One region of the Alteromonas sp. ABH4_457 genome, then DNA from elsewhere that is predicted to be linked to it. Evidence: predicted binding sites of a transcription regulator. Region 1 holds the regulator's gene; the other holds the start of a gene.
What was found. Region 1 encodes LexA, which represses DNA repair genes until DNA is damaged. Its sites were predicted from a motif close to TACTGTATNNNNATACAGTA; they were not measured.
Positions count from the first base shown of each region.

Region 2: a site for LexA is predicted at 3,484-3,503, ahead of dinB (DNA polymerase IV). Genes of this name have one in related genera too.

Region 1 is NZ_JBSWXN010000002.1:599,625-605,216, forward strand. It holds gene coxB (cytochrome c oxidase subunit II) at 1-585, opposite strand, end outside; gene ACXAGR_RS05810 (YceI family protein) at 993-1,565, shown strand; gene ACXAGR_RS05815 (serine hydrolase domain-containing protein) at 1,675-2,814, shown strand; gene lexA (transcriptional repressor LexA) at 2,916-3,542, opposite strand; gene ACXAGR_RS05825 (type 1 glutamine amidotransferase domain-containing protein) at 3,800-4,477, opposite strand; gene ACXAGR_RS05830 (aldehyde dehydrogenase family protein) at 4,519-4,782, opposite strand; gene ACXAGR_RS05835 (aldehyde dehydrogenase family protein) at 4,844-5,323, opposite strand; gene ACXAGR_RS05840 (aldehyde dehydrogenase family protein) at 5,250-5,592, opposite strand, start outside.
Region 2 is NZ_JBSWXN010000009.1:96,155-101,746, forward strand. It holds gene ACXAGR_RS22370 (serine/threonine dehydratase) at 1-424, shown strand, start outside; gene ACXAGR_RS22375 (amidohydrolase) at 428-2,089, shown strand; gene ACXAGR_RS22380 (DUF1653 domain-containing protein) at 2,165-2,395, opposite strand; gene dinB (DNA polymerase IV) at 2,397-3,473, opposite strand; gene ACXAGR_RS22390 (glycoside hydrolase family 108 protein) at 3,660-4,172, shown strand; gene ACXAGR_RS22395 (S8 family serine peptidase) at 4,626-5,592, shown strand, end outside.

The sequences.
Region 1 (5,592 bases):
CCACGCCTCATTGATGAAGCCCGGATTAGCATCTTTCTTTACTGCGAAATCTGGCACCCACCAGGAATGGATAACGTCGTCAGAGGTGATCAGGAAGCGGACTTTTTGTCCGGTAGGAATGACCAGAGGACGATCTACCTCAAGCAGGTAGTTTTCCCCTTTTTCGAATTTGTTCTCAATCTGCTCACGCTGTGTGGCCATGATGGAGTAAAAGGACACATCGCTGTCCATGTACTTGTAATGCCATTTCCACTGGGAACCGGTGACAAGAACCGTCATTTCAGGTTCACTGGCATCTTCCATCGCGATGAGGGTTTGTGCTGCCGGGACGGCCATAAATATCAGGATCAGGAAAGGAATGACTGTCCAGGCGATTTCTACTTTCACGTTTTCGTGGAAGTGCGCCGGTTTGGCGCCCCGGGATTTACGGTGCTTGAACATGGAGTAAAACATCACACCGAACACCACCACAGCGATGGCCACACAAATTGAGAACATCAGCATATGCAGGTCGTACACCTGTCCACTGATGTCTGTGACACCTTGTCTCAGGTTGATTTCACCTGCCCGGTCTGATGTTGCCATGGTTTCTGCTTGCAGCGACGCCGGAATAACAGACATCGCTAACCCCCAAACCATCATTGCGTTACATACGAGTTTCTTCACTCAACACCTCCGTGATGGAGGATCTTGTGTAATACCCTGCTCACAGGACCCTGTCGTATCAGGCTATCCGCCTGTTAATTTTTATCTATTTTTGTTATTTTTTCGTTAACAACGGTATAAGAATTAAACAGATTTCATCTTGTGTCTAGTCTTTCTGAAAAAATAAATGGCCGGGGTGGCCTCAGAAACAGGGTCAAAGCACTTCATTCTGATATTTCGAATGTTTCGTTCAGATCTTCGACACATCCGTATTTAAGGAACGCCGTATTATAGGTAAGTAAATCGTCCTCACACTTGTGACATCAACGTTATGAAAGGAATGTGTAATGAATAAATTTATCCCGGCAGTATTAGTTTCAGGTTTAATCAGTGCAGGCGCATTCGCGGCGCCTGTGAGCTATCAGATTGATCCTACTCACACCAGCGTTATCGCTTCATGGAATCACTTCGGATTCTCTAACCCGACAGCCGCCATCAACGGCGCTGAAGGCACCATCGTGTTTGACAAAGACGCGCCGGAAGACAGCAAAATCGATGTGTCGGTGAAAATTGATACCATTGATTCATTTGTTAAAAAGCTGAATGAAGAATTTGTCGGTGCTGACTGGTTCAATGCAGCGAAGTTTCCTTCTGCCACCTTCACCAGTACAGATGTTGAAATGACAGGTGATAAGACGATGGAAGTGACCGGCGATCTGACGATCAAAGGTGTGACTAAGTCCGTCACTATGGATGTCACTCTGAATGGTTCAGGTGTACACCCGATGACACAGAAAGAAGCGATAGGTTTTGATGCAATGACCACCATCAAGCGTTCTGACTTCGGGATTGATATGTATGTACCGAATGTGAGTGACGAAGTCACGCTGCACATCACCACAGAAGCACAAGCTAAATAAGTTTTCGCATCACCGTCCAGATGCCCGGCCCGCGCGAGCGGGCTTTTTTATTGGTAGCGGCCTGTTAACTGCGGTAGTCTGATTGTTTTTATTGTCAGGGATTGCTTCTATGTTGCGCCGCGCTGTTTTCTCCTCTTTTCTGTTATTTTTAACACCCTCTGTTTTTGCCAAAGATCTTCCTTCCGGCGCTATTAACGCTCTGTTTGAAGAAGCGGTAAGTCATGACACAGTGCCGGGTATAACCATGGCACTGGGCAACGATAAGGGCATGCTGATGGCTAAAGGCTACGGTTTTGCCGACGTGGAAAACCATGTACCGATGACGACAGATCACAAGGTGCGTATCGGCAGTGTCTCTAAACTCATCGCTACGGCCGGATTAATGCGTCTTGCGGAAGCGGGCAACATTGATCTGGATAAACCGGTAACTGAATACGTCAGCGCATGGCCTGCTGATAAACCGGTCATTACTCTGCGCCAGCTTACCTCACATACAGCAGGCATCAGGCACTACAAAGAAGGTGCCAATGAATTCCTTCTGAATGAAAGTTATCCGGATATCGACAGTGCACTGGCGATGTTTAAAGATGATCCACTGCTGTTTGCACCCGGCACAGATCACCGTTATTCAACGTTTGCCTGGACACTGGTCAGTGCCGCAATGGAAGGGGCTGACGCGTCCCGGGATTTCCGCGCCATCATAAACGAAGAAGTGTTCGCGCCGCTGAAACTGGACAACACGGTATTTGACGACCAGTACACCATCATCGATCACCGGGCGAGACCTTACACCGTACACGAAGGTGAGCTGATTAATGCGCCACAAACGGATCACAGCTATAAATGGGCCGGCGGCGGTTTTATTTCTACGCCGTCAGATATTGTCCGGTTTGCTGTAGCCCATGTGGCAAGCGATTACCTGAAACCAGAGACTACCCGCGCCATGTTTACTCCTGCCAGGCTTAACAATGGTGAAACCGTGGGCTTCGGCATAGGCTGGAAAACCGGTTTTGGCGATTACAAAAAACGTAAAGCGTATAAAGATAACGTGAGCGCGCTGGCTTTGATGGACGATATTCCTGATGCAGTGATGCACTCAGGTGGCAGTATGGGCGGCATTACAATGACCATTCTTTGCCGTGAACATAAAACAGCGGTTACTGTAGTAAAAAATGTCAGTGGTGAAGACAATGCTGATGTTTTTCTGCTGGCGCTCAAGACACTGCACTTTGCACATACCAGCCAATAGTAAAGAAAAAGGGCGATGATGGTTTATATCATCGCCCTTCCAATTTTTAGCGCTGTGGCCAGCGCACACAATAGTTATTGCACCGCGCTTAGCGAAAGGACTTACATCCAGTCAGCATTGCGGATTACACCTACAGCCAGACCTTCAATGTTGAATGGTTCAGCAGCAAGATCCACCTTTATGGTATCGAATTCTTCATTTTCTGCATGCAGCCAAACTTCGCGGCCGCGTTTTTCCAGACGTTTTACCGTGACATCCTCATCAACCCTGGCAACAACTACCTGCCCATTGTGCACGTCAGTAGTTCGGTGAACGGCAAGTAGATCACCATCCAGAATACCGATATCTTTCATACTCATACCGTTTACACGTAACAGGAAATCCGCACGGGGGTGGAACAGATCAGGGTCGACCTTGTAATGCATTTCCACATGTTCCTGCGCCAGAATAGGTTCACCTGCCGCAACACGGCCGATTAACGGTAAGCCTGCGTCTTCATCGTTTTCTGCTTCCAGCGGAATATTCAGCTTTATACCCCGTGAGGTACCCGCCAGAATTTCGATTACACCTTTACGGGCCAGCGCCTTTAAATGCTCTTCTGCTGCATTAGCTGATTTAAACCCTAATTGCTTCGCAATTTCCGCACGGGTGGGCGGCATGCCGGTTTCCAGCATGGTGGTTTTGATCAGTTCGAGAACTTCCGTTTGTCTTGGAGTAAGTGGACGCATAAACAGCCCTGTTTTTCTATACAGTTCCTGTGAGTATATACAGTTGCGCTGGTTTGACAAGGGCTGCCGGCGAAATTATTACGCTTATTCAGGGGGCGCAGTTAACAGCGCCTGGTTTTCATTGCAACGATATGCATTAGTTGTACATTGTAATACGCTGTTTTAGTTCTCCTTGGGAATAAAAAGGTATCTTCTTATCAAGAAATTTTAGCCAGGGGCCTCCTAATCAGAACGCCACCGGCTAAATTTGAGGGAGATTATGCAAGTTGTTTAATCAAGGCTTGCGCGACAGCTTCGGAGCTGGCTGGATTTTGGCCTGTAATCAATCGGCCATCTTCAACTACGTGAGGCTCCCAGTCCGCACCTTTTTCATAGTGACCGCCAAGACGAATGAATTCATCTTCTATCAAGAATGGCACCACATCAGTCAACTCCACCCCCGCTTCTTCTCCGTTAGTAAAGCCAGTAACTTTACGACCTTTGATAAGCGGCTCGCCGTTATCAGTTTTTACATGACGCAGGACCCCAGGGGCATGACACACAAAACTGATTGGCTTGCCTGCCCGCTCAAACGCTTCGATCAGTGAAACAGACTGTTCTGACTCAGCAAGATCCCACAGGGGGCCATGGCCGCCCGGATAAAACACCGCATCAAAATCTGTGTGTGACACGTTTTCAAGTTTGACAGTGTTCGCCAGTACTTGCTGCGCCTGTTGGTCTTGCTTAAATCGCTCAGTCGCAGGGGTTTGAAAATCAGGCAAATCACTTTTCGGATCCAGAGGTGGTTGTCCCCCCAGAGGTGAAGCCAACACCAACTCAGCACCAGCATCTGTAAAGGTGTAGTAAGGCGCTGCAAACTCCTCCAACCAAAAGCCTGTTTTTTCACCGGTGTTACCCAGCTCATTATGCGATGTAAGTACCATTAAGATTTTCATATAAACCTCTCTATCTTTTAACAATATGGATGAATCAATGATTAAAAAAAAGCGTCTACGGCTGCTTGTTTGTCTGCATACGGTGCTCGCAATCGAAGATTTGATACACCCGCTTCGCTTTGTACTACCACCGCCCTGGCATGAGAGAACTGGCGGAAGCCATGAATACCATGGTAAGCCCCCATACCTGACGCGCCCACACCACCAAAAGGCAGCTCATCAATAGATACATGGGTCATGACGTCGTTGATGACCAGCGCTCCGGAAGTCGTTTGTTGTGCAAATACTTGCTGTGCTGTCCTCATTGAAGTAATAGGCGGCTAAAGGGCGAGGGTGTTGATTGATGTAATCAATTGCCTCGTCCTCTTATTGATACAGACGAATGGGCAATAATGGACCAAATATTTCTTCCTGTATGATTGCCATATCGTCGGTTGTCCCAATCACTAGATGCGGAGCGATTTTACGGCTTGAGGCGTCATAAGCCGGTTCATTTTGCGGCGCAAGATTGATGATCTCTGCGCCTTTTTGACGTGCATCTTCTAATAGATCGACTAAGCGCTGGTAATGGTGTTCGTTAATGATTGCGGTGTAATCGGTATTTTCTTGAATGCTTGGGAAGGTTTGTCCCATAAATTCTCGCGCTTGAGCTTTGAACGCTTGAGTTTGCTCTGCAGGCAGCAAAACGTAATCTGGTGACAGGCAAATTTGACCTGCATTAAAGGATTTAATCGTTAATGTGCGCTCAACTGCTTTGCTCAGGTCAGCACCTTTAGCCACCATAACAGGCGACTTTCCACCCAGTTCCAGAGTCACTGGCACAAGGTTCTCTGCAGCAGCACGCATCCCCTAGTACTACGGTTAGCTCTTCAGGGCCGAAGTAACGGGCCACTAACTCAGCCAATAATTCTGAAGTCTCAGGCGTCAGTTCAGAAGGTTTTAACATGGCGCTATTACCCGCTGAAAATACACCAGCTAACGGTCCAAATGCTAAATTGATTGGAAAATTCCAGGGACTAATGACACCAACAATCCCTAACGGTTGAAACTGTATTTCAGTGTGCATTTCAGGATCAGGTGAGGCGGTTTGTTCTGCCTCCATCCAGGTATCGAGA
Region 2 (5,592 bases), on a different contig from region 1:
ACCGGATGCCAAAGTCATCGGCGCAGAACCTCAGGTAGCCAACGATGCATCGCGTTCTCTGCAAAGCGGTATTATTGAATCACTACCGGGGCCCGCAAACACGCTCGCAGACGGTGCGGCCACACCTGCAGTTGGCTTGCATACCTTCCCGCTTTTACAGCAACTGGATGACTTTTACGAAGTTGATGAAATCCAGATTGCCTACTGGACCCAATGGTTACAACATTTGCTGAAACTGCATGTAGAACCCACCAGTGCCATGAGCATGGCAGCGGTAACCTCATGGGCACTGGAAGCACCAAAAGGCCAGACCGCCCTGGTAATACTTACCGGCGGTAATATCAGCCAGCAGAGCATGCAAAAAATCTGGGCGACAGACTATTTACTTCAGCCACCTAACTTAACTGAACAGGAGCAGGACTAAGCCATGTCATTGTTTAAACGTTCATTACGGTGGAGTGCCGCCGTATTGCTTACTGCCTCATTTAACTCCCTTGCCGGCACGACATTAATCAATAATATCAGCGGCTATACCCTGAATAAAGAAGGCGAGCTGATCGCCTTTTCTTCAATGCTGATAGAAAACGGCAAAGTGAAAAAACTGGATCCGGAGTCTCCCCGCGCCGATGCAGTTGTAGATGGCTATAACAATGTCTTACTGCCCGGTCTTATTGATGCCCACGGTCACCTGCTTGGCCTTGGCAGCAGTTTGCTGGAAGTGGATGTCCGTGAGAGTAAAAGTGCGCAGGATGCGGCTAAGCTGGCTGCTGCCTACGCATTTGCCAATCCGGAACAGCGCTGGATCACTGGCAGTGGCTGGAATCAGGAAATGTGGCCGGACCGCAGCTTCCCGGACGCAGGCATTCTGGATAAAGCGATCCCGCGTCGCCCGGTGTGGCTGACCAGAGTTGATGCCCATGCAGGCTGGGCCAATTCAGCCGCATTAAAACTGGCCGGTATTACCCGTGATACGCCAGACCCGGTGGGCGGAAAAATTATGCGTGATGCCGGTGGTAATCCTTCTGGCGTGCTGATTGATAATGCCATGGGATTGATGGAAAAGGTGATGCCTGCCCCGGGCGCAGAACTTTACCATCAGCAGTTAAATGCCGCCGGTCAGCATTTACTGTCTGTGGGTGTTACCGCCATGCATGACGCCGGTGTACCTCATCAGGTTTACGATTTTTATCTGGCCCGTGCGGCAGAACAATCGTTGCCGGTACGTATTTACGCCATGGTCAGTGCTACAGACAAGGACCTGGACGCCATGCTGGATAACGGACCGGTACGCAGCAGTGACGATTTTCTGTTTATCCGCAGCGTAAAAGCTTATGGTGACGGCGCACTTGGAAGCCGTGGTGCGGCTTTGCTGGCTCCCTATACCGACGATCCCCATCAGACAGGTTTACTGCTTACCCAGCCTGAAGAAATGGCTCCCCTGTTCAGTAAAGTCATGAACGCCGGATTTCAGCTCAACTTTCACGCTATCGGCGACCGCGCAAACCGTATGGCGCTGGATCAATTTGAAAAGGAAATGAAAAAACATCCTGATGCTGACTTCAGAAACCGTATTGAACATGCTCAGGTGATTCATCCCGACGATCTGCCCCGGTTTGCGGAGCTGGGTGTACTGCCTTCCATGCAGCCCACCCACGCTACCAGCGATAAGAATATGGCAGAAGACCGCCTCGGAAAGGATCGCATGGCCGGTGCATATGCGTGGAAGACTTTGCTGGATTCAGGGATCCCCATTCCGCTGGGTTCAGACTTTCCTGTAGAGCTGGCCAATCCGTTTTACGGTATTCATGCTGCCGTTACCCGTCAGGACAGAAACAACCAGCCGGTAAAGGGCTGGTATGCTCACGAAGCGATGACCGTTCAGCAGGCTTTCAGAGGTTTTACGCTGGATGCTGCCTACGCCGCACATATGGAAGACAGTCTGGGTACGCTGACCCCGGGGAAATGGGCTGACTTTATTCTTGTGGATCAGGATATCTTCGATGTGGATCCGAAAGATATCTGGCGCACCCGGGTGCTGCAAACCTGGACAGCCGGAATTAAGGTATTTGATGCTGAACGCAACCAGTAACGGCCAAAACAGCGGATACAAGTAATTCAAAAGGGGCGCTTTGCGCCCCTTTTGTGATTTTATTCTACCGGATGATTAATCCCGGTCCTGCTCTTCAATATGTCTGAAGCGGGGAACCGTTTCTCCGTTCACTTCCACCTGCTCAGTGAACATGGTCAGCGGACGGACCCAAAGCCCTTTTTCACCATATTCCGGCCGGTACACCACCAGTTCCGATTCATCTTCTGAGTGCTTAGCCACACCGATGACAGTATAAAAGTTGCCTTTGTAATGTTGATACGTTCCGGGCACAACCGGCTTTGACATATTATTCATCCTCCAGTGGCAATAGCAGTTGCTCTGCCGGCAAACCGCCGGCTAATCCAATGTGAATGCCCACCAGCCTGACACCCCGGCCTCTGGCCCGCTGCCACGCTTCATCCAGCAATTCATAAAAAAATGCTTCTTCGATATCGTGATGACGGTGCTCAACGGTGGTTTGCTGGAAGTCCTGAAACTTGAGCTTCACGCCCTGAGATTTTATCAGACATTTCCGCTCACCGGTCTTTTTTAAATGCCCTTCAATGCGTTGCAGCATCTTCTCCCACAACACAGGCAGTACCGCCTTGCATTCATCAAGTGTATGCAAATCGCTGCTGAAGGTACGTTCCACTCCGATTGATTTTCTTACCCGGCTGACATTGACATCCCGCTCATCCACACCGTGAGCACGGTTCCACAGCACTGAACCGAATTTCCCCAGCTCTTTCTGCAGACGTTCAAAGGGATATTGCCGGACATCATTACAGGTAGTCAGGCCCAGACGCTGCAACTTCTGCTGTGTGACTTTGCCCACGCCGGGAATTTTTGACAGCGACATATTTCTGACAAATGCATCCAGCTTATCCGGTGTGATCACACATAACCCGTCCGGTTTATTTTCGTCACTGGCTACCTTAGCCACGAATTTGCATGATGCCACACCAGCCGAGGCAGTCAGATTCAGTTCTTCTTTAATTCGCCGGCGGATATCCTGTGCTATGAGTGTGGCGCTGCCGTTAAACAAAGTGGTGTGAGTGACATCCAGATAGGCCTCATCCAGAGACAAAGGCTCGATGAGGTCGGTATAGTCATTGAAAATTTCACGGATACGCTGACTCTCGCGGACGTACATATCCATTCTGCCGGGTACAAGAATGAGCTCAGGGCACAAACGCTTTGCATAGGCTGTTGCCATGGCAGAGCGCACACCAAATTTTCTTGCCGGATAGTTACACGTTGATATCACGCCACGGCGATCGGCGCTGCCGCCAATCGCTATGGGCTTATTGATCAATGACGGATTGTCGCGCATTTCAACTGCAGCGTAAAAGCAATCCATATCAACGTGAATAATCTTTCGCACTCTGCCACCACACTGTATATATGAACAGCATTTTAGCGGATTATGTCAACTATGCCAGTGCAAAGTTCAACACCGAATAAAAGGTCAAAACATTGCAAAAAGTTAATACAACAGGATTGTAAAACCTTATTGAAAAGATAAACTGGTAATAAGCGTAAAATTTAACCATTCATCAGGGAGGATGTCATGGCTGCTTTTTTACCCGCCTTTGAAAAAATGATTGATAACGAAGGGGGCTATACACTTCATCGTGTGGAGGGTGACCGCGGTGGTGCTACCTACGCCGGTATAGCCCGCAATTTTCATCCTGACTGGGAAGGCTGGCCACTACTTGATGCCGGCGTCCCCGACAGTCAACTGATGCCTCATGTCGCAGCGTTCTACCAGCAGCACTTTTGGGAACGGATCCGCGGAGACTTTATTGATTCTCAACGTGTAGCTGAAACCCTCTTTGATTTCGCCGTTAATGCCGGCCTGTCTGCAGCGTCGAAACTGGCTCAGGAAGTTGCTGATGTGTACGTTGACGGGATCATCGGTACGAAATCCTTAAAGGCCATCAACAACATGCCACCGGAAGTATTTCTGCATGGCTATGCACTCAAGAAAGTCGCCCGTTATGCGGAAATTGTTAATCATAATCCCTCACAGGCAAAGTTCCTTCTTGGCTGGATAAACCGGACACTGAAAGGTATTGCATAGCAAACCTTTCCGGCTCCGCCCCCAGATACGCTATCGTCCCTTTTTCCTGATTACATATTTACACAAAATTTAAGTTGGATTTCGGGATAAATCTGTTTTTATTTATCTTTTTCTTAACTTAAATTTTAGTCAGTTTTTGTTTCTCCGCTGCCCGTAATGTCTGGCCGGCATACCAATACCCCCGTTTTTTATACGTATTAAATGCCATTCATAGTTATACGGCTATATGCGTAACTCCCGATAGACTTAAGTAGTATGGATTTCGAGCTGCAGAAAAAAGCAGCGTTTACAACGTTTGTGCATAGCCGGTTTATTTCTCCTGAATGACAAGCTGACGGAACAGTTTTTGTCATCACTAAAGCAGATAAACCGATGTGTACAGACCCGGTAAAAATACCCCGTAGTAACACGCCACAGAGCGGGAGGGGATAACAACAAGACAGGAAAAAAATAATGTCCATATTACGCACATTACCATCCAAATCGGTACTCGCTACATCGTTAAGTTTAATCACATTAACCGCTACTGCAGCGTCTGCCGGCAACGGGCCGGTCAGTGTTTCCCCTGAACCACTTACCTTTGAGCAGTTAAAGAACCTGCGCCAGGATCTGCGTTTACAGGAAAGCAATGAACGCTACATTGTCACCTTTAAAAATGGTAAAGGCGCAGTGGCGGGCAAAGGCAGCATTAATGCCAGTGATAAGGCGCTGGATGTAGCATCAGTGAAATCTGCCATACAACAGGCAGGTGGCAAGACACTTAAAGTGATGGAACGCCATGGCATGGCTGTCGTCACATTAAACAAGAAAGCACTTAACGCCCTGCGCAAGAATAAGGACGTTGATATCGCCCCTGATCCGGTGCGGGAGTTAATGGCCCAGTCCACGCCATATGGCTACACCATGGTACAGGCGAATCAGCTAATCCAGTCTGATACCAGCGCCCGCAAAGTCTGTATTATTGATACCGGTTATAATCTGGGTCATCCGGATTTACCGGGCACCAATGACGGGGTAACCGGAATTGGCAATAACAGTGCAGTGGGCAACTGGTATAACGATGGTAACGGCCACGGAACACATGTTGCCGGTACGATTGCCGCCTATGACAATTCAGAGGGTGTGATCGGTGTCTATCCCGGTGCCAGCCTGCATATTGTGAAAATATTCAACGACAACGGTGACTGGACTTACGCCTCTGACATCATCACTGCTATCGACCAGTGTCAGGATGCCGGCGCTGATGTGGTTAACATGAGTTTAGGGGGCTCAGGCTCGTCTTCGGCAGAAGCGTCTGCCATGCAGGGTTTCACAGACGATAACATGCTGCTGGTCGCCGCAGCCGGTAACGCCGGTAACAGTTCACTGTCTTACCCTGCCTCCTACGATGCCGTAGTGTCTGTTGCAGCAGTTGATTCCG